Regions from separate parts of the Streptomyces sp. NPDC005878 genome, predicted to be linked through region 4. Evidence: riboswitches for the same ligand, from Rfam matches in the RefSeq annotation. Region 4 holds a riboswitch; each other region holds the start of a gene.
The links. A riboswitch is a leader RNA that binds a small molecule or an ion and turns the genes downstream of it on or off. The one in region 4 is predicted to bind cobalamin.
Positions count from the first base shown of each region.

Region 1 (7,200 bases), on a different contig from region 4:
AGCCGCGGTCGCCATGTCGGCCGCGCTCAACCTGGTCGGCGCGTTCCTGTCGGTGGAGGTCGCCAAGACGATCTCCGGCGGGATCATCAACGAGAAGGGCCTCCGAACAGAGGTCATCTTCGCGGCGCTCGTCGGCGCCATCCTGTGGAATCTGGTGACCTGGCTGCTCGGACTGCCGTCCAGCTCCTCCCACGCCCTGTTCGGCGGTCTGATCGGCGCGGCCGTGATGTCGGCCGGCTGGTCCTCGGTCAACGGCTCGACCGTCGTCACCAAGGTGCTCCTGCCCGCCGTCGCCGCCCCGATCGTCGCGGGCGTCGCCTCGATGCTGGCCACCCGGCTGACGTACCGGATCAACCGGAACGCCGACCCGGCGGCCGAGAAGGCCACCGCCAAGGGCTACCGGGCCGGACAGATCGCCTCCGCCGGCCTCGTCTCGCTCGCCCACGGCACCAACGACGCGCAGAAGACCATGGGCATCATCACCCTCGCCCTGGTCACCGGCGGCGTGCTGCACCCGGGCGCCAACCCCCCGCTGTGGGTCATCGTCTCGGCCGGCATGGCCATCGCCATGGGCACCTACCTCGGCGGCTGGCGCATCATCCGCACCATGGGCAAGGGCCTGACCGAGCTGGCTCCGCCGCAGGGCTTCGCCGCCCAGTCCGGTGCCGCGACCGTCATCCTGGCCTCCTCGCACCTCGGCTTCTCGCTCTCCACCACCCAGGTCTGCTCCGGCTCCGTCATGGGCGCCGGCCTCGGCCGCAAGGGCGGAGTGGTCCGCTGGTCCACCGCGACCCGGATGTTCATCGCCTGGGGCCTGACCCTGCCCGCCGCGGGCCTGGTCGGCGCCGGCGCCGAGTTCCTCGCCGGACGGGGCACCTGGGGCATCGTCCTCGTGGCGGTCCTGCTGGTCGGGGGCTCCGGCTTCATCTGGAAGCTGTCGCGCCGCCAGCCGGTCGACCACAACGACGTCACCCACGTCCCGGCCGCCGTTCCGGCCGAGCCCGCCGGTGTCGTCACGACCGCGATGGCCGCGGTCACCCCGCCGCCCACCGCCGCCGCCGTGGCCGTCGACCTGACGGCCACCATCCCGGCGCCCGCCCCCGCCGACCCGGCCCGCCCGGCCGTCGTCTGACCCGGCCGCGCTCCCCGAAGGAATCGTCATGCACATCGACTGGGCAGCTCTCGGCACCGTTTTCGGTGTCAGCCTCATCGTCACCGTCGGCCTGGTGGGCCTGTTCACCGTCGGCATCGTCGGCCTCAGCAAGCAGCAGTCGGCGGCGGCCGGCAAGGGCAACGTCGCTGTGGCCCGCACCACCGCCTACCTCTGCTTCGCGCTCTGCGCGGCGGCCGTCGCGTACGGCATCAACCTGATCGTCGCCAAGTAGGCCGACGACCGGCGCCGCACCCTCCACAACCGCCCTCCGGCCCTGCCGGGGGGCGGTTTCCTGTGTGCCTGCGCACACTCTCCCGTCGCAGGTCAGCAGCGAGTTGACGGGCGTTCCCGGGCATGGTGGACTGCCCGAGCCATTTACGGCGGCAGAAGAGGAAGCCGGTGCGAATCCGGCGCGGTCCCGCCACTGTCATCGGGGAATCATCCCCGTGAGCCAGGAACTCTCACCGCCGGTCGACGTCGTACCAGGGCGCGGACACCCTGAGTGAGGACATACCGCCATGCGCGCCTGCCTGTTGCCGGCACCCCCCGGACGTACCGGAGTTCCCCGCGGCGTTGCGGCGGGCTGACCCCATGCGTGCCGATCGCACTTTCGCGTACGGCGCCACCGCCGGTCTCCTCGGTGACCTCCTCCTCGGCGACCCCCGCCGCGGACACCCGGTCGCCGCGTTCGGCCGTGCCGCGGCCGCCGTGGAGCGCGCGCTGTGGCGCGACCACCGTGGCTGGGGCGCGCTGCACACCGCCGTGTGCGCCGGAGGTGCCGCGGGCGCCGCGCTGCTCGCCACCCGTGCCGTACGCCGCAGTCCCGCCGCCTCCGTCGCGCTGACCGCCGCCGCCACCTGGACGGTGGTGGGCGGCACTTCGCTGGGCCGGGAGGCCCGCGCGATCGCCGCGACCCTCCAGGCGGGGGACGTCGAGGCGGCCCGCGCGCGGCTGCCCCATCTGTGCGGCCGCGACCCGCAGTCGCTGGACGCGCCCGGCATCGCGCGCGCGGTCGTCGAGTCCGTCGCCGAGAACACCTCCGACGCCGTGGTGGGCGCGCTGGTGTGGGGGGCGCTCGCGGGCGTGCCCGGCCTGGTGGCGTTCCGCGCGGTCAACACCCTGGACGCGATGGTCGGCCACCGCTCGCCGCGCCATCTGCGGTACGGGTGGGCCTCGGCGCGCCTGGACGACGTGGCGGGCTGGCCGGGCGCCCGGCTCACGGCCGCGCTCGCGGTCGTGGCGGGAGGCGCGCCGCGCGCCGCCACGCGCGCGTGGCGGTCGGACGCGGCCAAGCACCCGAGCCCCAACGCCGGGCCCGTGGAGGCGTCGTTCGCGGGGGCGCTCGGCGTACGGCTCGGCGGCACCCTCGCGTACGGCGGCCGTGTCGAGCACCGGCCGGTGCTGAACGGGGACGGCCGGGCGGTGGAAGTGGCGGACATCGAGCGGGCGGTGCGGCTGTCGCGCCGGGTGGGCTGGCTGGCGCTGGGTGTGGCGATCGCGGTGAGGAAGGTACGGACATGAGCGGCGGACTGCTGGTCGCGGGCACCACGTCGGACGCGGGGAAGAGCGTCGTCACCGCCGGGATCTGCCGGTGGCTGGTGCGCCGGGGTGTGAAGGTCGCGCCCTTCAAGGGACAGAACATGTCCCTCAACTCCTTCGTGACGCGCGAGGGCGCGGAGATCGGGCGCGCGCAGGCGATGCAGGCGCAGGCGGCGCGCGTGGAGCCGTCCGCGCTGATGAACCCGGTGCTGCTCAAGCCGGGGAGCGACCGTTCGAGCCAGGTCGTGCTGATGGGCAAGCCGGTGGGCGAGTTGAGCGCCCGCGGCTACCACGGCGGGCGCCAGGAGGCGCTTCTGGGCACGGTCGTGGACTGCCTGGAGCGGCTGCGGGGCACGTATGACGCCGTGATCTGCGAGGGGGCGGGCAGCCCGGCCGAGATCAACCTGCGGCGCACCGACATCGTCAACATGGGCATCGCGCGCGCCGCGAGGCTGCCGGTGGTGGTGGTCGGCGACATCGACCGGGGCGGGGTGTTCGCCTCGTTCTTCGGTACGACGGCGCTGCTGAGCCGCGAGGACCAGGCGCTGGTCGCCGGATACATCGTCAACAAGTTCCGGGGCGACGTCTCGCTGCTCGAACCCGGTATCGACATGCTGCGCGGCCTCACCGGGCGCCCCACGTACGGGATCCTGCCGTTCGCGCACGGGCTCGGCATCGACGAGGAGGACGGCCTGAGAGTGTCCCTCCGGGGCGCCGTGCGCGAGTCCGTGGTGGCGCCGCCGGTCGGCGAGGACGTGCTGCGGATCGCGGTGTGCGCGGTGCCGCTGATGTCCAACTTCACGGACGTGGACGCGCTCGCCGCCGAGCCGGGCGTGATCGTACGGTTCGTGGACCGGCCCGAGGAGCTGGCCGACGCGGATCTGGTCGTGGTGCCGGGAACCCGGGGCACGGTCCGGGCGTTGGAGTGGCTGAGGGAACGGGGGCTGGCGCGGGAGCTGGCGCGCAGGGCGGCCGAGGGGCGTCCGGTGCTGGGGATCTGCGGCGGCTACCAGCTGCTCGGCGAACACATCGAGGACGACGTCGAGTCACGGGCGGGTTCCGTGACGGGTCTCGGACTGCTGCCCGTGCGGGTGCGGTTCGCGGCCGAGAAGACCCTCGCCCGGCCGGCCGGCGAGGCGCTGGGCGAGCGCGTGGAGGGATACGAGATCCACCACGGCGTCGCCGAGGTGCTGGGCGGGGATCGGTTCATCTCTGATGACGATGGACACAGCTTGGACGGATGCCGGGTCGGTGCGGTCTGGGGGACGCACTGGCACGGATCACTGGAGAGCGACGGTTTCAGACGGCGGTTCCTGGAGCGGGTCGCGAGCGCCGCCGGTCGGCGTTTCGTGCCCGCCCCCGACACGTCGTTCGGGGTGCTGCGCGAGGAGCAGCTGGACCGCCTCGGCGACCTCATCGAAGAACACGCGGACACGGACGCGCTCCTGCGGCTGATCGAGCAGGGCGCGCCCGCAGGACTTCCCTTCATCGCACCTGGAGCACCCGCATGAGCACTGTGCTGTTGTTGTCGACCGCCGACACGGATCTGCTGGCGGCCCGGGCCTCCGGGGCGCCCTTCCGGATCGGCAACCCCACCCGTATCGACGTGGCGGAGGAGCTGCCCGCGCTGATCGAGGGCGCGTCGGTGGCCGTCGTGCGCCTGCTGGGCGGCAAGCGCGCCTGGGAGGACGGTCTGGCCGCGCTGAAGGCGTCCGGCATCCCCACGGTGCTGCTGGGCGGCGAGTCCGTGCCGGACGCGGAGCTGATGGCCGAGTCCTCGGCCCCGGCCGGGGTGGTCGCCGAGGCCCTGCGCTATCTCGTCGAGGGCGGCCCCGGCAACCTCGTGGAGCTGTCGCGGTTCCTCTCCGACACCGTGCTGCTCACGGGCGTCGGCTTCGCGGAGCCGCAGAAGATGCCGGAGTGGGGCGTGCACGGCACGCGCGCGTACGTGGAGGGCCGCCCCACGGTCGGCGTGCTCTTCTACCGCGCCCATCAGCTCTCCGGCAACACCTCCTTCGTCGACGTGCTGTGCGACCGCATCGAGGCGCAGGGCGCCAACGCCCTCGCGGTGTACGTGGGGTCGCTGCGCGGCGCGGACCCGGCGCTCTACGAGACGCTGGGCCGGGCGGACGCGCTGATCGCCACCGTCCTGGCGGCGGGCGGCACCACCGCCTCGCAGGCGAGCGCGGGCGGCGACGAGGAGGCATGGGACATCGGCGCCCTGGCCGACCTGAACGTGCCGGTGCTGCAAGGGCTCTGCCTCACCTCGTCCAAGGCCGCCTGGGAGGCGTCGGACGCGGCCCTCTCCCCCATGGACGCGGCGATGCAGGTCGCCATCCCCGAGTTCGACGGCCGGCTGATCACCGTCCCGTTCTCCTTCAAGGAGCAGGGCCCCGACGAGGTACCGGTGTACGTCGCCGACCCGGAGCGGGCCTCCCGCGTCGCCGGGATCGCGGTGCGCCACGCCCGTCTGAAGCACAAGCCGAACGCGGAGAAGAAGCTGGCCCTGGTCTTCACCGCCTACCCCACCAAGCACTCGCGCGTGGGCAACGCGGTGGGTCTGGACACGCCCGCCTCGGCGGTCCGGGTCCTGGACGCGCTGCGGGACGCCGGTTACCGGGTGGAGGGCCACCCGGACAACGGCGACGAGCTGATCCACCGGCTGATCAACGCGGGCGGCCACGACGTGGAGTGGCTCACCGAGGAGCAGCTCGCGGCGGCCCCCGCGCGCGTGCCGCTCGCGGACTACCGCGCCTGGTTCGAGAAGCTGGAGCCGGAGCTGCGCGACAGCATGCTGGAGCACTGGGGCGAGCCCCCGGGCCAGTTGTACGTGGACGGCGACGAGATCGTGCTCGCCTCCCTGCAGTTCGGCAACGTCGTGGTGATGATCCAGCCGCCGCGCGGCTTCGGCGAGAACCCGATCGCGATCTACCACGACCCGGACATGCCGCCCTCGCACCACTACATGGCCGCCTACCGCTGGCTGGAGAACAGCTTCGGCGCCGACGCGATCGTCCACATGGGCAAGCACGGCACCATGGAGTGGCTGCCCGGCAAGGGCCTCGGGCTGTCCTCGGGCTGCGGTCCCGACGCGGTCCTGGGCGACCTGCCGCTGGTCTACCCGTTCATCGTCAACGACCCGGGCGAGGGCACCCAGGCCAAGCGGCGCGGCCACGCCACGGTCGTGGACCACCTCGTCCCGCCGATGGCCCGCGCCGACACCTACGGCGACCTGGCCAAACTGGAGCAGCTCCTCGACGAGTACGCGCTGGTGAGCGATCTCGACCCGACGAAGGCCCCGGCGGTGCGGGCCCAGATCTGGACGCTGGTCAAGGCCGCCGAGCTCCACCACGACCTGCACGTCGACGAGCAGCCGGACGACGGCGACTTCGACGAGTTCGTCATGCACATCGACGGCTACCTCTGCGAGATCAAGGACGTCCAGATCCGCGACGGCCTGCACATCCTGGGCGGCGGCCCCGAGGCCGAGCCCCGGGTCAACCTGGTGCTCGCGGTGCTGCGCGCCTCCCAGGTGTGGGGCGGGCAGGCCAACGCGCTGCCCGGTCTGCGCGCCTCGCTTGCCGAGCACTTCGGCCTGGTGGAGAAGGAGCTGCTGGCCGAGCCGGGCGCGCCGGTGAAGGTGCCGGTGGAGCTGACGGACCTGGTCGAGGGCCCGGCCCGTACGGCGGCCGACACGATCGACCTCCTGGAGCACCTGTGCCGCCGTCTGGCGGAGGGCATGGAGGAGCGCGGCTGGTCGGTGCCGGCCTGCGCCCCGCTGGTCGCCGAGGTCCTGGGCGCCGAACTGCCGGACGCGGTGGCGGTGCTGGAGTTCGCCTGCCGTGAGGTGGTGCCGCGCCTGGCGCGCACGACCGACGAGATCACCCACATCCTGCGGGCGCTCGACGGCGGCTACGTGCCGGCGGGCCCGTCCGGCTCCCCCACCCGGGGCCTGGTCAACGTCCTGCCGACCGGCCGCAACTTCTACTCGGTGGACCCCAAGGCCATCCCCTCGCGGCTGTCCTGGGAGGTCGGCCAGGCACTCGCCGACTCGCTGGTGGCGCGCTATCTGGCGGACACCGGGGCGTACCCGAAGTCGGTGGGCCTGACCGTGTGGGGCACCTCCGCGATGCGCACCCAGGGCGACGACATCGCCGAGATCCTGGCGCTGCTGGGCTGCCGCCCGGTGTGGGACGAGGCGTCCCGCCGCGTCACCGGCTTCGAGGTGGTCCCGGTCGCGGAGCTGGGCCGTCCCCGCATCGATGTGACGGTCCGCATCTCCGGCTTCTTCCGGGACGCGTTCCCGCACGTGGTCGGGCTGCTCGACGACGCGGTGCGGGCGGTGGCGGAGCTGGACGAGCCGGCCGAGTCCAACTACGTCCGGGCGCACGCCGACGAGGACACCGCCGAGCACGGCGACCGCCGCCGCGCCACGGCCCGTATCTTCGGCTCCAAGCCGGGGGCGTACGGGGCGGGCCTGCTCCCCCTGATCGACGCGCGCAACTGGC
Region 1 covers NZ_JBEXWK010000033.1:75,897-83,096, forward strand. Annotated here, with positions in the region: gene ABZ404_RS33390 (inorganic phosphate transporter) at 1-1,132, shown strand, start outside; gene ABZ404_RS33395 (hypothetical protein) at 1,161-1,385, shown strand; cobalamin riboswitch at 1,495-1,637, shown strand; gene ABZ404_RS33400 (cobalamin biosynthesis protein) at 1,745-2,674, shown strand; gene ABZ404_RS33405 (cobyric acid synthase) at 2,671-4,203, shown strand; gene cobN (cobaltochelatase subunit CobN) at 4,200-7,200, shown strand, end outside.
Region 1: it holds a riboswitch for cobalamin, as region 4 does, so the genes downstream of both, ABZ404_RS33400 (cobalamin biosynthesis protein) here and ABZ404_RS24455 (HoxN/HupN/NixA family nickel/cobalt transporter) in region 4, are expected to answer to the same signal.

Region 2 (7,200 bases), on a different contig from region 4:
CGGGGGAAGAAGTGCGGGTCCGGGTCGATCGCTTCCTTGGCGGGCTTGAGCGCGGTGTTGAGCATCCAGTAGACCGGGAAGCCGGCGGTGGCGAAGACCAGCAGCCCGAGCAGGTTCCAGCCGAGCTTGGACTTCTTCTTGCGGGGGCGGGCGAGCGCCTGCGCGTTGGAGGCAGCCATGTTGTTACTCCACCTCTCCGATCTTCAGCATCTGCCGCATGTACACGGCGATCACACCGAGCAGCAGCAGAACGGTCAGCAGCGCGATCGCCGAGCCCTGCGAGTAGTCGTTGACCACGAACGCCTTGTCGTACGAGTACGTGGTGAGCAACTGGAACTCCGGCTCGGGGTGGTTGCCGCGCATCACGAAGACCTGCGGGAACACCCCCATGTCCCAGATGACCGACAGGGTCGCCAGCATCACGATGATGGGCTTGAGGATCGGCAGCGTGACGTGCCGGAACACGCCCCAGGAGCCCGCGCCGTCCAGCCGGGCGGCCTCCTCCAGCTCCTTGGGGACCTGGGTGAGGCCCGCGCTGAGGGTGATGACCACGAACGGCACCGCCCCCCAGACCACGAGCAGCATGATCACGGCGAGGCCCTGGGTGCCGCTGGCGAACCAGTTGTGGCCGATCATGTCGACCCCGGGCACCTGGCTGAGCAGCCAGTTCAGTACGCCGAAGTCACTGTCGAACATCCACTTGAAGATGGTGATGGCGACGACGATCGGCATGCCCCAGCTCGCCACCAGGGCGATGTTGACCAGGGTCTTGACCCAGCCGGAGACCCGCTGGAGCAGCAGGGCGATCAGCATGCCCAGCACCATGGTCAGGACGACCGCGGTGAAGGCGAACAGCACGGTCCGCACGACGACGGTCCAGAACTCGCTGTCGCCGAGGACCTTGGTGAAGTTGTCGAAGCCGACCGACTCCGGGTCCTTGAAGCCCCACAGCTGCGGCTGGCCGAACTTCTGGAACGACAGGGTGACCAGGCGTACCAGCGGATAGCCGAGGACCAGGGCGAGGGCCAGGAGGCACGGGGCGAGCAGCGCCCAGGGCACCGCCGCCTGTCCCGCTCCGCGTCTGCTGACCGGCCTCTTCGGCTTTCCGGGTCCCCCACCCGGTAGTGGGTCGCGCCGCGCCGGCGGCACCTTGGCGGTGGTTGTCTCTGCGGCACTCATCGCGCGCTCCTAGCGGTCCCTCTTTCGGCACTGGCCGGGCGAGGGCCCCGTCGCTCTTCCGACGGGGCCCTCGCCCACAGGTCACTTGGTGTTGATGACCTTGTCGATCGCGGCGTCCGCGTCCTTCGCGGCCTGCTCGACCGACTTCTTGCCGGTACCGATGGCCTGGAGCATGTCCTGGAGGACCTTGGCCTTCTCGACCTGGCCCCAGCCCGGCGCCATGGGCACGAACCAGCTGGACTCGGCCGCGGTGGCCGGGACGGCCGTCTTCGGGTCCGACTTCAGCGGGGCGAGGGCCGTCTTGTTGTTGGGCAGGTTCTGCTTGGCGATCAGGCCCTTCTGGCCCTGGGTGCCGGTGAACGCGTTGATCCACTCGGCGGCGAGCGCCTGCGCCTTGGACTTGACCGGGACCGCGAGGTCGGAGCCGCCGAGGAAGACCGGCATGGCCTTGCCGGACGGGCCGGGCATCACGAAGGACTCCAGCTTGTCGGCGAGCTTGCCGACCTTGTCGTTCTCGGGGAGCGCGGCGCTGCCGCCCTCCCACGCGGCGCTGAAGATCAGCGCGGACTTGCCCTGGCCGTAGACGATCGGGCGGTCGGCCTCGTCCTTCGTCTTGTCGCCGTGCATGTACTTGCCGAGGATGTTCTTGTACTCGTTCAGGCCCTTGAGGGACTCCGGCGAGGACAGGTTCGCCTTGAACTGGCCGCCGTCCTCCTTGGCGATGGAGCCGCCGGCGTCGTACACGTACGACATGGCCGCGTACCAGTCGCGGCTCGGCTGGTACCAGGCGCTGAACTTGTCGCCCTTCTTCGCCTGGATCTTGTCCAGGTCGGCGGTCAGCTCGGTGTACGTCTTCGGGGCGGCGGTGACGCCGGCCTCGGTGGCGATGTCCTTGCGCCAGGTGGCGGTGCGGCCACCGGCGTAGTAGGGGACGCCGTAGGTCTTGCCGTCGTAGGTGACCGAGGCCTTGAGGCCGTCGAGCCAGGCCGAGGAGTTGTCGAACTTCGACGGGTCGATCTCCGCGAAGGCGCCCTTGACCGAGTAGGCGAGCATCTCGGTGTTGCCCATCTCGACCACGTCGGGGGCCTTGTCGGTGGCGAGCACGGCGTCGAGCTTGGCGTTCTTGTCCGGCCAGCCGTAGTACTCGTGGTTGATCTTCAGACCGGGGTGCTTGGCCACGATCGCGTCGTCGGCCGCCTTGACCAGGTCGGGCCAGTTCTTCTGCGCGTCGACCGTCAGCCAGACCGTCAGCGACTTGGCGTCGCCGCCCTTGGCGCCGTCGTCCTTCTTGTCGTCGTCGCCGCACGCCGCGATGCTGACCAACATGCCCGCGACGCCGATCGCCGCGATGAGCTTGCGCTTCACGCCACCCTCCTCAGGGATGCTGCAACCCCCCGCCCACCGCGAAGCCATACGACGTGTACTGCCTGTGGGGCTGGGACCTGGTCTTTAATGGTTTAGACCAGTACCCGGAGCTTGGCCTAGACCTTTAGGGGTGTCAAGGGTGTATAAGAAGGGCTGTCGCGTCCGTTATCGGACCGACACCTGAGGGAGGGCGACGACCCGTGACCGGTCCGTGCCACCATGTGAGCCGCGACAGACGGAGGAGCCGGTGACGGCAGCAGCGCAGCACTCGGGAAGGCGGGCCATGGCCACCGACGGGAGCGGTACGGAGACAGAGGCGGGCCCCGGCGCCCGGACCGCTCGCGTGCCCAAGTACTACCGCCTCAAGCGGCACCTGCTCGACATGACGGAGACCCTGCCGCCGGGGACCCCGGTGCCGCCCGAGCGCACCCTGGCCGCCGAGTTCGACACCTCCCGCACCACCGTGCGCCAGGCCCTCCAGGAGCTGGTGGTCGAGGGGCGCCTGGAGCGCATCCAGGGCAAGGGGACGTTCGTCGCCAAGCCCAAGGTCTCCCAGGCCCTGCAACTGACGTCGTACACGGAGGACATGCGCGCCCAGGGCCTGGAGCCCACCTCGCAGCTCCTGGACATCGGCTATGTGACGGCCGACGACACGCTCGCCGGGCTGCTCGACATCGCCGCGGGCGGCAGGGTGCTGCGCATCGAGCGGCTGCGGCTGGCGAGCGGCGAGCCGATGGCGATCGAGACCACGCACCTGTCGGCCAAGCGCTTCCCCGCGCTGCGCCGCTCGCTCGTCAAGTACACCTCTCTCTACACCGCCCTCAACGAGGTGTACGGGGTGCGGCTCGCCGAGGCCGAGGAGACCATCGAGACGTCGCTGGCCACCCCCCGCGAGGCCGGACTGCTCGGCACGGACGTGGGCCTGCCGATGCTGATGCTCTCCCGGCACTCCCTGGACGGCGACGGCGAGCCGGTGGAGTGGGTGCGCTCGGTCTACCGCGGCGACCGCTACAAGTTCGTGGCGAGGCTGAAGCGGCCGACGGACTGAGGCGGCCGACGGGCTGAACCGGTCGCCGGATGACGTCCGGTATCCGGTACAGGGCTTCCATGGCGGGATTCCGTCCCCTAGATTTCGTGCGCATTGCATCAGGTGAGCACAGCGAGGGGACGGAGCCACCATGCCGGAAACAACGCAAACGCCGAGAGCGGTGATCACGCCGGTGCGCGTGGTCATCGCGCTCTGCCTGATCGCGCCCTTCGTGGCGATGCTGTGGGTCGGTTCGTACGCGAAGGCCGACCCGGCCCTGGCCGGGATCCCCTTCTTCTACTGGTACCAGATGCTGTGGGTGGTCATCTCGACCGCGCTCACGATGCTCGCGTACAAGCTGTGGCAGCGCGACCAGCACGGCCGCAAGGCGGGTGAGGGCAAGTGACGCTCGCAGCCAAGGACGGGGTGAACGGCGTCGCGCTCGGCGTCTTCATCTTCTTCTTCCTCGCCGTCACGGTCGTCGGCTTCATGGCCGCCCGCTGGCGCCGCGCCGAGAACGAGCACAGCCTCGACGAATGGGGCCTGGGCGGCCGCTCCTTCGGGACCTGGGTCACCTGGTTCCTGCTCGGCGGCGACCTCTACACGGCGTACACCTTCGTCGCGGTCCCGGCGGCCGTGTACGCGGCGGGCGCGGCCGGGTTCTTCGCGGTGCCGTACACGATCCTCGTCTATCCGCTGATCTTCACCTTCCTGCCGCGGCTCTGGTCGGTCTCGCACAAGCACGGCTACGTGACGACCTCGGACTTCGTCCGCGGCCGGTTCGGCTCCAAGGGCCTCTCGCTCGCGGTCGCGGTCACCGGCATCCTCGCCACGATGCCGTACATCGCGCTCCAGCTCGTCGGCATCCAGGCGGTGCTCGACGTGATGGGCATCGGCGGCTCGGGCAACTGGTTCGTCAAGGACCTGCCGCTGCTGATCGCGTTCGCGGTGCTCGCCGCGTACACCTACTCCTCGGGGCTGCGCGCCCCCGCGCTGATCGCGTTCGTGAAGGACACGCTGATCTACATCGTCATCCTGGTGGCGATCATCTACATCCCGATCAAGCTCGGCGGCTTCGACGACATCTTCGCGGCGGCCCGGCACAAGTTCGAGACGCCCAACGCGGCCGGCAAGCCCACCGGCGCGCTGGTGCCCGGCGACGCGGGCCAGTGGACCTACGCCACGCTCGCCCTCGGCTCGGCGCTCGCGCTGTTCATGTACCCGCACTCCATCACGGCGACCCTCTCCTCGCGCAGCCGCGAGGTCATCCGCCGCAACACCACGATCCTGCCGCTGTACTCGCTGATGCTGGGCCTGCTCGCGCTGCTCGGCTTCATGGCGATCGCCGCCGGGGTCAAGGTCAAGAACGGCCAGCTGGCCATCCCGCAGCTCTTCGAGGACATGTTCCCGGACTGGTTCGCGGGCGTGGCCTTCGCGGCGATCGGCATCGGTGCGCTCGTCCCCGCGGCCATCATGTCGATCGCGGCCGCGAACCTGTTCACCCGCAACATCTACCGGGACTTCATCAAGCCGGACGCCACGCCCAAGCAGGAGGCGCAGGTCTCCAAGATCGTCTCGCTCCTGGTGAAGGTGGGCGCGCTGGTCTTCGTCCTGACCATGGACAAGACGGTCGCGATCAACTTCCAGCTGCTCGGCGGCATCTGGATCCTCCAGACCTTCCCCGCCCTGGTGGGCGGTCTGTTCACGCGCTGGTTCCACCGCTGGGCGCTGCTCGCGGGCTGGGCGGCCGGCATGGCGTACGGCACGCTCGCCGCGTACGGGGTCGCCTCCCCCACCCAGAAGCACTTCGGCGGCAGCTCCAAGAACATCCCCGGCATCGGTGAGATCGGCTACATCGGCCTCACCGCGTTCGTCTTCAACGTCGCCGTCACCGTCGTCCTCACGCTCGTCCTGCGGGCCGTGAAGGCCCCCGACGGGGTCGACGAGACATCCCCGCGGGACTACACGGCGGACGCGGGCGACCCGGGCGTGGAGGTCGAACTGCCCCCGGCGACGGCGGGCTCGGCGCACTGAGCCGACCACCGTGGGACGGGCCGCCGGGGAAGCCCGGCGGCCCGTTTTCGTGGCTCCGGGAAATGCCCCGGGGAATGCCCACGACCGCCTCGCGGTTCCGGCCTACGGCATCCGCAGCCCCCTCGGGGGCGCGGGGAACCGCGTGACAGGCCCCCACCGGCCCGCGGTGAAGCAACTACCCAGCACACACACTCCGGTACGGATGCGACACAACATGTGGGGGCGCCACGACCGCCCGGCACAAGATGTATGCTCGTGCTCGCTGTCGCCGCAGGGGAATCCGGTGCAAATCCGGAACTGTCCCGCAACGGTGTACTCGTACGCGTTTGCGTACTTGTTCAGTCCGAGGACCTGCCGAACAGCCCGCCCTGACCGTCCGGTCCGGGCGCCGAGACGTCCGGGCCTCGCGGAATGGGCAGTGGACGCGGCGTACCCCCGAGGGGGTGTGTCCGTGTGCCCGCGCACTTCCCCGAGGCCCCGTGCCGAGCGAGGAGTGCCCCCACGTGACCATCGCCCCTGCGGATCCCGCTTCAGCGATCGCCGAGGAGTCGGTCGATGCCCCCGGGACCGCCCTGCTGCGGACCCTGACCGACCTCACCGCCGACCTGCCGGACACCGACCCCGGCCGTGTCGCCGCCGCCGCGCTGCGCGGCCGCAACGCGCGCTCGGACGAGGCGGAGCTGCGTGGGCTCGCCACCGAGGCCGCCGCGGGTCTGATCTCCGAGGACCCGGCGTACTCCCGCCTCGCCGCCCGGCTGCTGACGCTCACGATCGCCGAGGAGGCCGCGGGCCAGGGCTCGGTCTCGTTCTCCGAGTCGGTCGAGGTCGGCCACCGCGAGGGGCTGATCGCGGACCGCACCGCCGACTTCGTGCGGCTGCACGCGGCCCGGCTCGACGCGCTGGTCCAGGCCTCCCTCGCGGACGGCGCCGACGACCGCTTCGGCTACTTCGGCCTGCGCACGCTCTACTCGCGCTACCTGCTGCGCCATCCGATCACCCGCCAGGTCATCGAGACCCCGCAGTACTTCATGCTCCGGGTCGCGGCGGGCCTGGCCGAGGACGACTCGGTGCGCGCGCTGGACGAGGTCGCCTCGCTGTACCGGCTGATGAGCCGGCTCGACTACCTGCCGTCCTCCCCCACGCTCTTCAACTCCGGCACCCGCCACCCGCAGATGTCCAGCTGCTACCTGCTGGACTCCCCGCTGGACGAGCTGGACTCGATCTACGACCGTTACCACCAGGTGGCGCGGCTCTCCAAGCACGCCGGCGGCATCGGCCTGTCGTACTCCCGCATCCGCTCGCGCGGCTCGCTCATCCGGGGCACCAACGGCCACTCCAACGGCATCGTGCCGTTCCTGAAGACGCTGGACGCCTCGGTGGCGGCGGTCAACCAGGGCGGCCGGCGCAAGGGCGCGGCGGCGGTCTACCTGGAGACCTGGCACTCCGACATCGAGGAGTTCCTGGAGCTGCGCGACAACACCGGTGAGGACGCCCGGCGCACGCACAACCTGAACCTGGCGCACTGGATCCCGGACGAGTTCATGCGCCGGGTGGACGCGGACGGCACCTGGTCGCTGTTCTCCCCCGCCGACGTG
Region 2 covers NZ_JBEXWK010000003.1:66,940-74,139, reverse strand. Annotated here, with positions in the region: gene ABZ404_RS06635 (carbohydrate ABC transporter permease) at 1-179, opposite strand, end outside; gene ABZ404_RS06630 (sugar ABC transporter permease) at 184-1,179, opposite strand; gene ABZ404_RS06625 (extracellular solute-binding protein) at 1,261-2,544, opposite strand; gene ABZ404_RS06620 (GntR family transcriptional regulator) at 2,828-3,592, shown strand; gene ABZ404_RS06615 (DUF3311 domain-containing protein) at 3,723-3,977, shown strand; gene mctP (monocarboxylate uptake permease MctP) at 3,974-5,605, shown strand; cobalamin riboswitch at 5,839-5,979, shown strand; gene ABZ404_RS06605 (ribonucleoside-diphosphate reductase subunit alpha) at 6,109-7,200, shown strand, end outside.
Region 2: it holds a riboswitch for cobalamin, as region 4 does, so the genes downstream of both, ABZ404_RS06605 (ribonucleoside-diphosphate reductase subunit alpha) here and ABZ404_RS24455 (HoxN/HupN/NixA family nickel/cobalt transporter) in region 4, are expected to answer to the same signal.

Region 3 (7,200 bases), on a different contig from region 4:
AGCAGGAAGCAGAGCAGCAGCGGCACGGAGCCGACCACCCAGCGGATCGCGCTCGCCACCACCGCGAGCTGGACGGCCGCCCGCACCCCCGCGACCAGGATCTCCCGCGCCCGGCCCAGCCGCGCCAGTGCGGCGACACCGGCCGCGACCAGGAGCAGTACGGCGAGAACGACCCCGAGCGTGACATTCACGGGCAGCAGCACGCGCCCACCGTACGCCGGGGAAGGGGCCGGGAAAGGCCTCCGCACCAGGTGGCGCATGCCCGGCATACAGGGCGTCAGTTCCCTTGCGGGACAAGGGTGATCAAGGAGGACGGGAAGCGCCGCAGCCCTTGATGTGACGTGCCCATGTCGTCACTCTGTTACCTGGCGCCCACCTGGCCGAAACCCGGTGCCGCCACGATGACCGGGCCGCGCACCCCCGCGCCCGGCCAAGGTCCCCCCACATCAAGGGAGTTCGCATGTCAGGTGTCTACGCGCGTCACGCCGCCAGGATCTCCGCGCTCACCGCCTCCGCCGCCCTGCTCGCCACCGCGGGCCTGCTCGCCGCCCCCGGCGCCCAGGCCGCACCCCCCGCCCCGGTCAGCGCCGCGACCGCGCGCGGCTATCTCGCCGCCATGCCCGCCACCGCCGAGGGCTCGTCGGACGGCTACAGCCGCTCCAAGTTCCCGCACTGGATCACCCAGTCCGGCACCTGCAACACCCGCGAGGTCGTCCTCAAGCGCGACGGCAGCAACGTCACCACGGACTCCAGCTGCGCGGCGACCGGCGGCAGTTGGTACTCCGAATACGACGGCGCCACCTGGACGGCCGCCGCCGACCTCGACATCGACCACGTCGTCCCGCTCGCCGAGGCCTGGCGCTCGGGCGCGAGCTCCTGGACGACCGCGCAGCGCCAGGGCTTCGCCAACGACCTGACCCGGCCGCAGCTGATCGCCGTCACCGACAACGTCAACCAGGCGAAGGGCGACAAGGACCCGGCCGAGTGGCTTCCCTCGCGCACGGCGTACCGCTGCACGTACGCCCGGATGTGGGTGGACGTGAAGCACTACTACAACCTGACCGTCGACTCCGCCGAGAAGTCCGCGCTCCAGTCCGTGCTCAACGGCTGCTGACAGCCCGGCGGCCCGGACAGCCCGCGGCCCGGACCAGCGGACCTCCGCACCGGACCTCCCGCACCGCACCTCCTCCCCCGCCCTCCCCGGCGCCCGTCACGGCGCCGGGGAGGGCGGCGGCATATGCAGACCCCGCGCCGCCACCGGGCCACCCCCCGTGACCCCGCGGCCCGGCGTGTTTGCCACATGTCCCGTAGGGCCCCCGTAAAGATGAATTCCAGCCAACATCAACCGGAATTGAGTCATCTACTTAAACTTGAACTTGCAAGCACTAGTCAGGTCTACCTAACCTGATGGCTCCACGGCCCCGTCCCCCACACCGAAGGAGCCCGTCCCCCATGGCTTCCCCCACCCTCGTCGCCGCGCTGCCCGTCGAGCGCGCCAAGCCCTACGTCCTGGGTCTCTTCCGCATCGTCACCGGCTTCCTCTTCGCCTGCCACGGCGCCGCCTCGCTCTTCGGGTGGTTCGGCGGCGCGGCCGGGACCGGCGGCACCGTCGCGACCGGTGCCTGGCCCAACTGGTACGCGGCCGTCATCCAGCTCGTCGGCGGCGTGCTGATCATGGCCGGATTCCTCACCCGCCCGGCCGCCTTCCTCTCCTCGGGCTCCATGGCGTACGCCTACTTCGACGTCCACCAGTCCAGCGCGCTGCTCCCGCTCCAGAACGGCGGCGAGGCGTCCGCCATGTACGCCTGGGCCTTCCTGCTGCTCGTCTTCACCGGCCCCGGCGCGCTCGCCCTCGACGGGCTGCGCCGCGGCCGCGCCACCGCAGGCGCGCCGAACGCCACCGCCACCGCGGCCCCCGCGGGCACCGCCCGCTGACGCACCGGCACCCGCGCGGCCGTCCCTCGGCCCGCCGGTCGCTTCCCACCCCCGAACGGAATCCCCACGCGCCCCAGGCGTACGCTGTACGGCTGTACAGCGACCCGGCCGCGGACAGCGGCAGCGGGACGCATTCCGTTCGGGGGTCGTGGTGCTGGAGAGTGTGGGGTTGCTGACCGGCAGCCCATGGATTTATGCCGTGGTGACTGTCTCCGTCCTCCTCGACGTGTTCCTCCCCGTCCTGCCCAGCGGGGTCCTGGTGATCACCGCCGCGACCTCGGCGGCGGCCGGGTCGACCACCGCCGCGGGGGCCCCGCACGCCATACGCGACGTCCCCGACCTGCTGCTCCTCGCCGCCTGCGCCGCCGCGGCCTCCGTGCTCGGCGACCTCGTCGCGTACCGCCTCGCCTGGCGCGGCGGGGCGCGGCTGGACCGCGCCATCGCCCGCTCCCGCCGGCTGACCCGCGCACAGGAACGTCTCGGCGCCGCCCTGAGCCGGGGCGGCGGCGCACTCGTCGTCATCGCCCGGTTCGCCCCGGCGGGCCGGTCCGTCGTGTCGCTCGGCGCGGGCGCGGCGCACCGCACCCCCAAGGAGTTCCTGCCGTGGTCCGCCCTCGCCGGGGTGGCCTGGGCCGGATACAGCGTCGGGCTCGGCTACTTCGGCGGACGCTGGCTCGGCGCGACCTGGCTGGGCACGGGCATCTCCGTCCTCGCCCTGTTCGCCGCGGGCTCCCTCGCCGCCTACGTCATGCGCCGCCCCGCGCCCGCGGGCGCGCCTACGCCGGCGTCCTGACCGGCACTCCCCGGATCTCCAGGCCCTCCAGCAGCTCAGCCGTGGCCCGCGCTATCTCGTCCACCGCCCGGTCGAAGACCTCCTGGTTGTGGGCGGCCGGCGCCCGGAAGCCGGACACCTTGCGCACGTACTGGAGAGCCGCCGCGCGGATCTCGTCATCGGTGGCCTCCTCGGGGAGGGCCGGCGGCCTGAGTGTCTTGATGCTTCTGCACATGCCTCAAGTGTGACGGGTACCACTGACAACGGTCTCGGTGGACGACCGCCTCGGTAGAGTCGGAGGCATGGCGGCAGCAGACGAGGCGAAGGCAGAGCGGGCCGGGGCGCCGGGCACACCGGCGGTGGCGCCGGCACCGGTGGGGCCCACCCAGCCCGTGCGCATCGACAGCTGGATCTGGTCGGTCCGGCTCACCAAGACGCGTTCGCAGGCGGCGACGGCCTGCCGGGCCGGGCACGTCCAGCTCAACGGCGAGCGCGTCAAGCCCGCGCACACCGTGAAGCCGGGCGACGAGGTGCGGCTGCGCCTCGACGGGCGGGAGCGGATCGTCGTGGTCGCCAAGGTCATCCGCAAGCGGGTGGGCGCGGCCGTCGCGGCCGAGACCTACGTCGACAACAGCCCGCCGCCGCCCGCCCGCGCGGACGTGCTGGCCGCGGGCGTCCGCGACCGGGGCATGGGCCGCCCGACCAAGCGGGACCGCCGGGAGATGGAGCGGCTGCGGGGGCTGTAGGGGTCCGTGGAGTTCACAGGGGTCCGCGGGGCGCCGGCTCGTACATAACGCGCAGGCCAACTCCCGCCGCCGCGGAGTAGCTTGGAGGGCGCCGGGGGCCAGGGGAGCCCCCGATCCGTCCCCAGAGGAACACGCCATGATCCTGTTGCTTCTCGTCCTGGCGCTGGTCCTGTACGGCTTCGGCTTCAGTCCCGGCGGCGTGGTGGTCTGCGTCGCCGTGGTGGCCGTACTCTTCAGCGCCCGGCGCCGTGGCCGCTCCACGGCACCGTCCGGCGGCTCGTCCGGAGCCGGTGGAGCCGGCCGCGGCACCGACACGGACTACCGGACCTATCGCGCCCGCCGGGACCAGATGGCCCGGTGGGAGCGGCGTTACCGCAGAGAGCGGCACATCCGTCTGTTCTCCGCGCGCCGCCCCGACTGACCGAGCGCCACCGGGCGCCGCCGCCCAGCGCGGCGGGCGGCCGGGCACGATCCACGCGCGCGAGGGCCCCGGACCGATGACGGTCCGGGGCCCTCGTCCATGCGGCGCCGGTCAGTGGGCGGGCGCGGCCTTGCCGTCGACGCCCTGGACGCTTGGGACGCCCTGGACGCTTGCGGCGGTTTCGGCCGGTGTGCCCGTGCCCCCGCGTTCGGCCCGGGCGGGCCCGGGCACCAGGAGCCGTTCGGCGAGGTGGCCGAAGACCAGTCCGAAGCCGGTCCACAAGGTGGCCTGGATGGCGAGCGCGGCCAGGCGGAACTTCCACAGCAGCATCGCCGGGAAGTCCTTGGGCACCTCGTTGACGGCGGGCAGGAACGCGTACGCGAGCCCCACGGCGGCCAGGAAGGCGGCCGAGGCGGCGACGGTGGCGTTCCAGTTGCCCAGGCGCGGCGCGAGCCGTCTGCCGAGGAGTACGGCGGCGACGGCGAGCAGCACGCTCAGCGCGATCATCAGGAAGTACAGGGCGGTGCGTTTGCCGATGGTGTCGGGGTCGCCGACGGACGGCGGGTTCGCCGGGTACTTCAGGAACGGGACGACGTAGACGGTCAGGAGGGCCCCGAGCGAGACGAACGCCGCCGTGGCGCGCGGACCGAACCGGCCGATACGGCCGAGCGCGACGCAGAACGCGAGCGCGGCGATACCGCCGATGGCCACGCCGAACACGAGCACACCGGTGGCGAGGCCGCCGGTGGCCTGGAGGGTGCGGCTGAACACCTCTTCGCCGTGCTCGTGGGCGTGCGCCTCCTCGAAGTCGATCGCCGCGTCCACCCGGGGCTCACCCAGGAGGTACGCCACGACGAGCGCCAGGGCGCCCGCCGCGAGTCCGGCGATCATGCCCCGCACCAGCAGGGCTCTGACGGACAGGGAGTTCACGTGTGGTTCCCCTGGTCTCAGTGGCAGGGGAAGCCGAGCAGGTGGCGTCCGTCGTGCAGCCACTCGTGGACGTTCTCGCCGGAGAAGACGCTGGTGGCGCCCTGCTCGGAGCCGACGAAGTAGAGCAGCACCAGCATCAGGATGCCGAAGAAGAGGGCCCAGGGAGCGATGGCCTTGAGCGAGATGGGGGTGATGGCCGGCGTTGCTTCGGCGCTGGGCGCAGGGGCGGAGAGAGCCACGGCAGAACCTCCTGGGGAACACGCGTCCCGGTCATTGGTGCCTTTGTCGACGGTGGTGGGTCTGACTTCCCCGTCCCCGCCCCCTGTTGGGGGCCGGCCGGGTTCACAGTGGCGCGACCGTGCCGGAATCTCACCGGGCTTCCTTCACACCGTCTTTATGTCGACGAGACCGTACCGCGTGGCGGACCGCGCCGCTACGGCGCGCGGGGGCGCGGCCCCCGCGCCGCGTGCGTGAACGGCCGTGCTCTGCTTGTCCCATGACCGTACGCGTGATGTTGATCTCACCCCCGGCCGACCGCTACGCGCGCGAGGCGAGAGTCGGCGACGACGCGGCCTGCCCGGACGAGGACGCCCTGCGCCGGGTCAAGGACGCGGTGGCGGCCCTGCCGGTGCCGGCCCGCCGGCTGAAACCGCCCTCCTCCCGCTACGCGTTGGCGGACGGCCTGCCCACCGGCGACGAACCGGCCCTGGCCGACTGGGACCTGGGCACCTGGCGGGGGCGGCGCCTCGACGAGCTGAGCGCCGAGGAGCCGACGGGGGTACGGGCCTGGCTCACCGATCCCGCGGCGGCGCCGCACGGCGGGGAGAGCCTGCTCGCGCTGGTCGCGCGCGTGGGCGCGTGGCTGGACACGCTGCCCGCGGCGGGCGGGCGCGTCCTCGCGGTCGCCTCCCCCGCGGTGGTCCGCGCGGCCGTCACCCACGCCCTGGCCCTGCCCCCCGCCTCGTTCTGGCGGCTGGACGTGGCCCCGCTGACCCTGACCGAACTCTCGGGCCGCTCGGGCCGCTGGAACCTGCGGTGCGGGCGCCCGGCGGGCGGCTGAGAGCCGGTCCTCGGGGCGCCGGGCACGCCGAAGGCCCCCGCCGTGGTCGGCGGGGGCCTTCGGTTCCGGGTGGGCATGGACGGTTTCGAACCGCCGACATCTGCTTTGTAAGAGCAGCGCTCTACCCCTGAGCTACACGCCCGTGGCATCCGTGGATGAGGGAACAGCGTACATGGCCCCCCGGGCGGGGCCGCAAACCCGTTCGCGGCGGCGGGGCGGGCGGGTGGTGGTGGCGGTGGTGGGAGGGGGCCGCTGCGGGCGGGTGCGAACTAATCGGCCGGTGTGTTCGTCCTTACCTGGTGGGAGAATGAACCGGCAGGCGGACACGGCACGGGAGAGGGATGTGACGGCGACACACGCGCGGCCGTACAGCAGAGCGGGTGCCATCGTCCCCGGTGCCGGAGCGGGAGCCCGGCGGACCCTCGCGGACGCGCTCGCGCTCGTCGCGCTGCCGCTGGTGCTCGGGGCGGCGCTGCTGCCCGGGGCCTTCGCCGGCGGCGGGACGCGGCGGTGGTTCGGTGGGCGCGGGGAGAGCGTCCGGGCGGACGCGCAGGCGGCCAAGGACGCGGCGGCCGCCGCCTTCTACGAACTGGACACCGCCCAGCGCGACCTGCGGATCTCCATCGAGACGATCACCGCCGTGGACAGTTCGCCGCGCGCCCGCAAGGCCGTGGACGACTTCGCGGCGCTCGGCCGGCGGATCGACGAGGTGAGCAACGACTACATCACCGCCGTCGACGCGCACGACCTGGACCGTGACGACCTGGACGCCTCGGTGGCCGCCCGGGCCCGGGGCGAGCTGACGAAGGCCAAGGACGACCTCGTCCGGGTCAAGGGCGAGCTCGACCGGTTCGAGCAGAGCCTGGGGCCGCTGCTCTCCACCGCCGAGACGCAGCTGGCCCGCCTCGCGCCGGCCGTGGAGCGGGCGCGACAGGCGCTCCTCGCCGCGAGCACCGCTCTCGATTCGGTGCGGGCGTCCGGACTGCGAGCGGACGATCTCGCCGCCCGGCTCGCCGCGCTCGGCCCCGAGCTGACCCGGCTCAACCAGGGCGCCGGACAGCACGGCGTGCCCGAGACCCTGGAGCGGGCCGACCGGGTGCTGAGGGAGGCCGAGGGCGTGCGCGCCGAGGCCGACCGGCTGCCCGAGCGGGCCGCGGAGATCGACCGCCGGCTGGTCTCGCTGCGCACCCGCGCGCAGGCGCTGACCACCCGCGCCGGGACCGTCGAGCCGGTCCTCAGCGAGCTGCGCCGCCGCTTCTCGGCCGCCTGCTGGCAGGACCTCCAGCAGGTCCCCGACCAGGCGCTGGTGAACGTCGCGCAGGCCGAGGAGAAGCTG
Region 3 covers NZ_JBEXWK010000046.1:8,036-15,235, forward strand. Annotated here, with positions in the region: gene ABZ404_RS37780 (ABC transporter permease) at 1-203, opposite strand, end outside; gene ABZ404_RS37785 (HNH endonuclease family protein) at 461-1,114, shown strand; gene ABZ404_RS37790 (DoxX family protein) at 1,453-1,935, shown strand; gene ABZ404_RS37795 (VTT domain-containing protein) at 2,087-2,728, shown strand; gene ABZ404_RS37800 (DUF2277 domain-containing protein) at 2,712-2,942, opposite strand; gene ABZ404_RS37805 (RNA-binding S4 domain-containing protein) at 3,010-3,453, shown strand; gene ABZ404_RS37810 (hypothetical protein) at 3,590-3,874, shown strand; gene ABZ404_RS37815 (CbtA family protein) at 3,986-4,804, opposite strand; gene ABZ404_RS37820 (CbtB-domain containing protein) at 4,822-5,043, opposite strand; cobalamin riboswitch at 5,077-5,212, opposite strand; gene ABZ404_RS37825 (histidine phosphatase family protein) at 5,301-5,864, shown strand; tRNA gene ABZ404_RS37830 (tRNA-Val) at 5,935-6,006, opposite strand; gene ABZ404_RS37835 (hypothetical protein) at 6,208-7,200, shown strand, end outside.
Region 3: it holds a riboswitch for cobalamin, as region 4 does, so the genes downstream of both, ABZ404_RS37820 (CbtB-domain containing protein) here and ABZ404_RS24455 (HoxN/HupN/NixA family nickel/cobalt transporter) in region 4, are expected to answer to the same signal.

Region 4 (7,200 bases):
GCCACTCCACGGGGGCGGCGTCGGGGGTGCGCGCCGAGCGGGTGACCACACGGATGCGGCGGGCCACCACGAAGCAGGCGAGCAGGCCGATGCCGAACTGGCCCAGGAACTCCCGCCGGGCGGACTCCAGACCGTGCTCCCCGCCGCGCTTGGAGCTGCGGCCGATCGTGGCGAGCAGGGTGTGCACCTCGTCGGCGGTCAGGCCGATGCCGCTGTCCTCGATGGCGACCCTGCCGTCAACCGAGGAGAGGCGGATGCGGATACGGGCCTCGGGGTCGTGCGCCCGGCGGGCCGTGACCGCGTCCACCGCGTTCTGCAGGAGCTCGCGGACGTAGACCCGCGGGCTCGAGTACAGATGGTGGGAGAGGAGGTCGACCAGCCCTCGCAGGTCGACCTGGAAGCTGTTGACGTCCGGCGGAGCGCCGTCGGTCGGGGCGGCGGAAGTCATGGATCATCACCTCGCGGGCACAGGGAAACAGGCGATCGCGAGGCCCCCCTCGTCGATCACGACGTGAGAATCAGCGTAGGGGCGGCCACTGACAATCTCCTCCGGGTTTGCCCTCGGCGGCGTTCCGCGCTCCGTGACGCCGTGATCTTGCGTTTCGTTACTGTCCGTGTCGGTCCGCTCCTCGTCAAACGTTGATCACAGTTTGGCAAATTTGGAACCCTTACAGCTGCTTTGTCCATCCCCGGAGGCGGAACACGACCGTCGTGCCCCGAGGGGCCGCAGCAAGCCGGAGCCATTGATGTCGCACGCGACCACCAGGACCAGGGACGGGGCCGAGACGTACGAGTCCCGGGGCCACCGCCGCGCCTCCAAGGCCCGGCGATGGCTCCTCGTGGTCGTCGGCGTGGGGTTGCTCGGGGCGATCGCGTGGCCGGTCATGAGCTACTTCGAGATACCGCCGTTCACCGACAAGGGCGACCCCATCTCGTACGGCAGGATCGACGACAAGCCCGGCGCCGCCCCGCAGAAGCCCGTGGACTCCAAGACCCTGATGCCGACGGGACCGGCCGCCGACTTCAAGATCTCCAGCACGCTCGGTGACGGCACGCACGTCGGCGTCGTGAAGATCACCGGCAGGAAGTCGGGCTTCACGGGCAAGGTGTGGGTCTGGGCGCCGAAGCAGTACGACGACCCCAAGTACGACAAGAGCGGCTTCCCCGTCCTGATCGCCCTCCCCGGCGGCCCCGGTTTCCCCAACAACTACTGGATGGACAACAACCTCAAGCTGGAGTCGTCCATCTCCAAATGGGCCGACGAGGGCAAGGGCAAACCGTTCCTGCTGGCCATGCCGGTGCTGAACCCCAAGCCGGACGACGGCGGGCTCTACTGGGACGGCAGCGACATCCCCGGCCAGCCCAGGATGGGCACCTGGCTGACCGAGGACGTGCCCGACCTCATGCGGCAGAACTTCCGCACCATCAAGTCGCGTGACGGCTGGGCCTTCATGGGATCCTCCTCCGGCGGCTTCGCGGGCCTCAAGGCCGTCCTCAAGCACCCCGACAAGTTCAAGGCCGTCATCGCCTCGGGCCCCGACATCGTCCCGGACTCCCCGCTGTGGAACGGCCACCCCAAGGAGAAGGCGGAGAACAACCCCGAGGTGCTCTCCCGGCGGCTGATCGCCGCCAAGGGACCGGACGTGTACCTCGCCTTCCAGTACGGCACGAAGGAGAAGTCCGTCATCCCCAAGGTGAACAAGTACATCGCCACCTACGGCAACAAGGGCCCCATCCACACCCACCTCGAAGTCATCCAGGGCGGCCGGCACAACGCCGTGACGTATGTGAAGGGGATGGACGCCAGCAGCATGCAGTGGATCAGCGAACAGATCGAGGGACCCACTCCGGCGTCCTGAGCCGGGAACGCTCACGGCGTCGCCCGTCCGACCGGCGGGGCGCGACCCGGCTGCCGCACCAGGTGGAGGGGCGGGCCGCATACCGCTCTGGTTGCAGGAGGTGTCTCCACCCCCTGCGGGACGCCTCGCGCCCGCGCTCTCCCTAGCGTGGCCTTCCGGCGGCGGCACATCGGCACGCCGCCGCAGTCCGGCGACACGCGTGCCCACCACACGCGGTCGCCCTGTCAACGGGAGGCCCCATGAAACAGGTACGGATCCTCGTCGTCGCCCTGGTCAGCGCGGGAGTGCTGGGAGGGGCCGGCATGCTCGCCCCCGCCGACGCGGCCGCGCCGGCCGCGTCGAGCGCCGCCGGCTGCGCGCAGAGCAGGCCGTTCCTGTCGCAGGGCGACACCGGAACCTGTGTCAGGTTCCTCCAGCAGAAGCTCACGGACCAGGGCTTCCGCACCCGCGTGGACGGCATCTTCGGCAGCGGGACCACCAAGTCGGTGAAGTCCTTCCAGTACGTCTGCGGCTACCGGGGCCACGATGTGGACGGCCTGGTCGGCCCCCGGACCTGGGCCGGTCTGCTGGACCACGCCTGCGTCTGAGCGCCGGAAGGCGGCAGGGGCGGGAAGAGGCCGGGTCCGGGGTGGCCGCAGGCCCCCCGGGGCGGGGCGCGGGGCACTCCGTCGGGTCCACGCCATCCCAGAGTTGGGGATACCGTGCCCCGCCGCCCCCTCCTAGTCTGGGCCCGGCGGAACGTCCCCCGCCCGCACGGGGGGGTCCGGCACCGAGACCGCGAGCGGACACGGGAGCATGCGATGGAGCACGCGACGGAGCAGGCGCACCAGGTTGCCGACGGCCCGCAGTCCGTCATCTGGGACATCACCTACGCCTGTCCGCTGCGCTGCACCCACTGCTATTCGGAGTCCGGCAGACGCCCGTCGCGGCAGGTGAGCCACGAGGACCTGCTCCGGATCGCCGACGCGATCATCGCCCTGGGACCGGTCCAGGTCACCCTCGCCGGGGGCGAACCACTGCTGGTCAAGGGGGTCTTCGAAGTCGCGGAGCGGCTGACGCGAGCGGGGATCTCGGTCCTCGTCTACACCGGCGGCTGGAACTACCGGCCGTGGATGACCGAAGAGCTGGCGCGTGTCTGCGGACGGGTCGTGGTGAGTGTCGACGGTCCCACGCCCGAGGTGCACGACCGGATCCGCGGCAGGGCGGGTTCGTTCGGCCGGGCGATGCGCGCGCCGGCGCTGCTGGAAGACGGTGCGCGGGAGCGGGACCGGCGAGCGGACCGCCCGCTCCCGTTCGCCGTCGACTGCGCGGTCGTCCGGAGCAACATCGACCGGCTGGAGGAGTTCTGCACGGACATCCTGGCGCGCTTCCCGCACCTCAGCTCCCTGGACTGCGGCGCCGCCCTCCCGTCGGGGCTCGGCAGCCGCGCCGGATACGCCGAGCACGAGCTGCTCACGGACGAACAGCTCGCCCGGCTGGGCAGTGAGGAGCAGCGTGCGCGGCTCCAGTCGCTCGCCCCCGCCACGGTCCGCGTCGGCACGTCGACCAACTTCTCCCTGCGGATGAATCCCGAGCAGGTGGCGCGCGGCCTCGACTTCCAGTCCCTCCAGGTCCAGCCCGACGGGCAGGTGCGGGCCATGCTCATCTACGAGGGGACGGTGGGCAGTCTGCTGGAGGAACCGCCGGCCGAGCTGTGGCGGCGTGCGGTGGAACGGTGGAGCGACCCGTTCGTGACCGAGGCGCTCTCCGACGCGGGCACCATGCGGAGCTGGGCCGAGGCCGTCCGGCGGATCGACCACCACTTCGGTTCCGACGAGGTCCGCGCCCGCATCGACCGCCGCCCGGCGTTCGTCGCGCCGGCGACGGGGTGAGCACGGCAGCCCGGAATGTGATCTGCAATACCCGCGTCCACGGCCAGACTTGCAGGTGGGGCGGGTCGCACCTACGGTTGGCGAGCCGTGGTGTTCGGGAAGACCGGTGCAAGACCGGAGCGGCCCTCGCCACTGTGATCGGGCCCCACGTCGTTCAGGCCATGAACGGCTTCGGGTAGCCCGTCCCGTTGTGCCACTGGTGGCCGTGAGGCCGCTGGGAAGGCGGGGACGGTGCGACACCCGGAAGCCAGGAGACCGGCCACGGCATCTCGCGTAATGATCCACGAGGTGCTGGAGCGTGAACGAATGACCCTGCCCACCCCTGCCGCCACATTCCACTGGCGACGTGAGGACACCGTGCGCACCGCCTGGCTGCTGGCGGTGATCGCCGCCCTGCATGTCGTCGCGTTCGGCATCCTCTTCCTGCTGGTGGTGCCCGAGCACTACGAGGTCGGTTCCAAGACGTTCGGCCTCGGGCTCGGCGTCACCGCGTACACCCTCGGTATGCGGCACGCCTTCGACGCGGACCACATCGCCGCGATCGACAACACCACCCGCAAGCTGATGGCCGACGGCAAACGGCCGGTGTCGGTCGGCTTCTGGTTCGCCCTCGGGCACTCCAGCGTCGTCGTGGTGATGGCGGCGCTGGTCGCCGGGGGCGCCCAGCTCGCGGGCACCCTGATGAACGACGACTCACCGACCCACCAGACCCTCGGCGTGGTCGGAACGACCGTCTCCGGATCGTTCCTCTACCTCATCGCCGCCCTCAACCTGCTGGCCCTGGTCGGCATCCTGCGGGTGTTCCGGGCGATGCGCGCCGGGACGTACGACGAGGCCGCGCTGGAACAGCACCTGGACTCACGGGGGTTCATGAACCGCCTCCTGGGGCGTTTCACCAAGTCGATCACCCGCCCCGGCCAGATGTATCCGCTGGGCTTCCTCTTCGGCCTCGGCTTCGACACCGCCACCGAGGTCACCCTGATGGTGATGGCCGGCTCGGGCGCCGCCGCCGGACTGCCCTGGTACGCGGTGCTGTGCCTGCCGCTGCTCTTCGCGGCGGGGATGAGCCTGTTCGACACCATCGACGGCACCTTCATGAACTTCGCCTACCAGTGGGCGTTCTCCAACCCGGTGCGCAAGGTGTTCTACAACCTCACCATCACCGGTCTTTCCATCGCGGTGGCCTTCCTGATCGGCACGATCGAGCTGGTGGGCGTGCTGCACAAGAAGCTGGACCTGCGGGACGCCGTCACCGGGTGGGTCGCGGGCCTCGACCTGGACAACGTCGGCTTCATCATCGTCGGCCTGTTCGTCGCGGTGTGGGCGGCGGCGCTGGCGTACTGGCGGTTCGCCAGGGTCGAGCAGCGGTGGGCGGTACGCGCCGCCGCGGTCACCGCGGCGCCGGGCCGGACCTCGCCGGACGCCACCGCCCGCGCCGAAGCGGCACCCGGCCCCCGCGACGAGGCCGTACCCGCGCCCCGGGACGGCGCCGCGCCGGCGCCCGCCCCGGACACCGTCGGCTGAAGGCCTTCGCGCCTGCTCGCGGGGGAGACCGGGGCCGGTCCGGTGAGTGTCGTGGCCGGGACGGAGATCTGCCCCGGCCCCTCACCGACCGTCGGTCACCCGGCGGCCAGCACCGCCTTGCGGTGGCTGAACGTCTCGATGGAGTAGCGGCCGTGGTAGTTGCCCATGCCGCTCTCGCCGACGCCGCCGAACGGCAGGTCGGAGACGGTGAGATGGGCCAGCGGCAGCCCGAGGCCGAGGCCGCCCGATGAGGTCTCGGCGGCCAGGCGCTCCCGGGTGGTGCCGGACTCGGTGAAGGCGTACAGCGCCAGCGGCTTGTCGCGGTCGTTGATGAAGTCGATGGCCTCGTCCAGGTCGGACACCGTCACGATCGGCAGGATCGGGCCGAAGATCTCCTCCCGCATCACCGGCGACTTGGGGTCGACGTCGGCGAGGACGGTCGGCGCGAGGTACTTGGTGACGCGGTCGCCCCGGCCGCCGGTGACGACGCGGCCCGAGTCGAGCAGACCGCTCAGACGGTCGAAGTGGCGCTCGTTGACGATACGGCCGTACTCGGCGGAGGCCTGCGGGTCGGTCCCGTACAGCGCCTCGACCGCCCGGGTCAGCGCCGGTTCGAGGGCGCGGGCCGTCTCGGGGTCGGTGAGGACGTAGTCGGGCGCGACACAGGTCTGGCCCGCGTTGAGGAACTTGCCCGCGGCCAGCCGCGCCGCGACGCCGGCGATGTCGGCGTCCCGGTCGACGAAGGCCGGGGACTTGCCGCCCAGTTCGAGGGTGACGGGCGTGAGGTGCTGGACGGCCGCGGCCATGACGATACGGCCGACGGTGCCGTTGCCGGTGTAGAAGATGTGGTCGAACCGCTCGGCCAGCAGCGCCGTCGTCTCCGGAACACCGCCCTCCACCACGGCCACCGCGTCCCGGTCGAGATACTCGGGCAGCAGGCGCGCCAGCACGGCGGAGGTGGCCGGAGCCATCTCGCTGGGCTTGGCCACGACCGCGTTCCCGGCGGCCAGGGCGCCGATCACCGGGGTGAGCAGCAGCTGCGCCGGATAGTTCCAGGGCGCGATGACCAGGACGACGCCCAGCGGGTCGTACTGCGTCCAGGCCGTCGCCCCGCCCAGGTGCTCCGGGACGGGCGCGGGCTCGGGGCGCAGCCACCCCGCGAGGTGTTCCAGGGTGTGGTCGATCTCGCGGACGACGAAGCCGATCTCGGTGCGCTGGGCCTCGGCCGGGCTCTTGCCGAGGTCGGCGTGGAGGGACTCGACCAGCTCCGCGCCGCGCTCGGTGAGCATCTCGCGCAGGCGTCGCAACTGGGTGGTGCGCCACTCGACGGGCTTGGTGCGGCCGGTGCGGAAGGTGGCGCGCAGCCGGGCCACGGTGTCGGCGGGCTGCTCCTGGGTGGGGTTCATGGTGCCTCGCTGCTGGGGGCGGATCGTCGGTCCGCGCGGTCGGTCGTCGGACGAGCCGCAGGGGCTCGATGTATATACCAACAGTTGAGGTACCAAAATACATTCCCGAGTGTGCGGAATGGGCTGGATCCGGTCGCCCGGCTTCCGTATGCGGCGGTCCTGTGCGGGCGTGAGCGGTCCTCCCGCGGATTCATCCTCCGTCCACGAGAAGTTTCCTACCGACCGGTAGACATCGCGTCAACGGCTGATCATTCTTGGCCGTGCGCATGTCAATTCCGTTTCCGTACGTGCCGGTCCCCACGGCCCCTGCGGATCTTCCGCGGACTCCCACCCTCGCGACAGAGGAGCACCGACCCCCCATGCCCCGCACTGCTTGGACGACGCGCACGGCCGTCGCCGTGGCCGCCGCCGCGACCGCCCTCGTCGCCGCGCCCACCGCCTCCCAGGCCGCTCCGACGGCCTCCGCCCCGTACTCCGTCGCGGCCCGCACCTCCGCCTCCGGCGCGATCGCCGGGCTCAAGGGCGTCGACCGCGCGACCT
Region 4 covers NZ_JBEXWK010000018.1:18,270-25,469, forward strand. Annotated here, with positions in the region: gene ABZ404_RS24435 (HSP90 family protein) at 1-448, opposite strand, end outside; gene ABZ404_RS24440 (alpha/beta hydrolase-fold protein) at 747-1,859, shown strand; gene ABZ404_RS24445 (peptidoglycan-binding protein) at 2,099-2,446, shown strand; gene ABZ404_RS24450 (radical SAM protein) at 2,660-3,730, shown strand; cobalamin riboswitch at 3,802-4,009, shown strand; gene ABZ404_RS24455 (HoxN/HupN/NixA family nickel/cobalt transporter) at 4,007-5,254, shown strand; gene ABZ404_RS24460 (aldehyde dehydrogenase family protein) at 5,350-6,660, opposite strand; gene ABZ404_RS24465 (HAD family acid phosphatase) at 7,020-7,200, shown strand, end outside.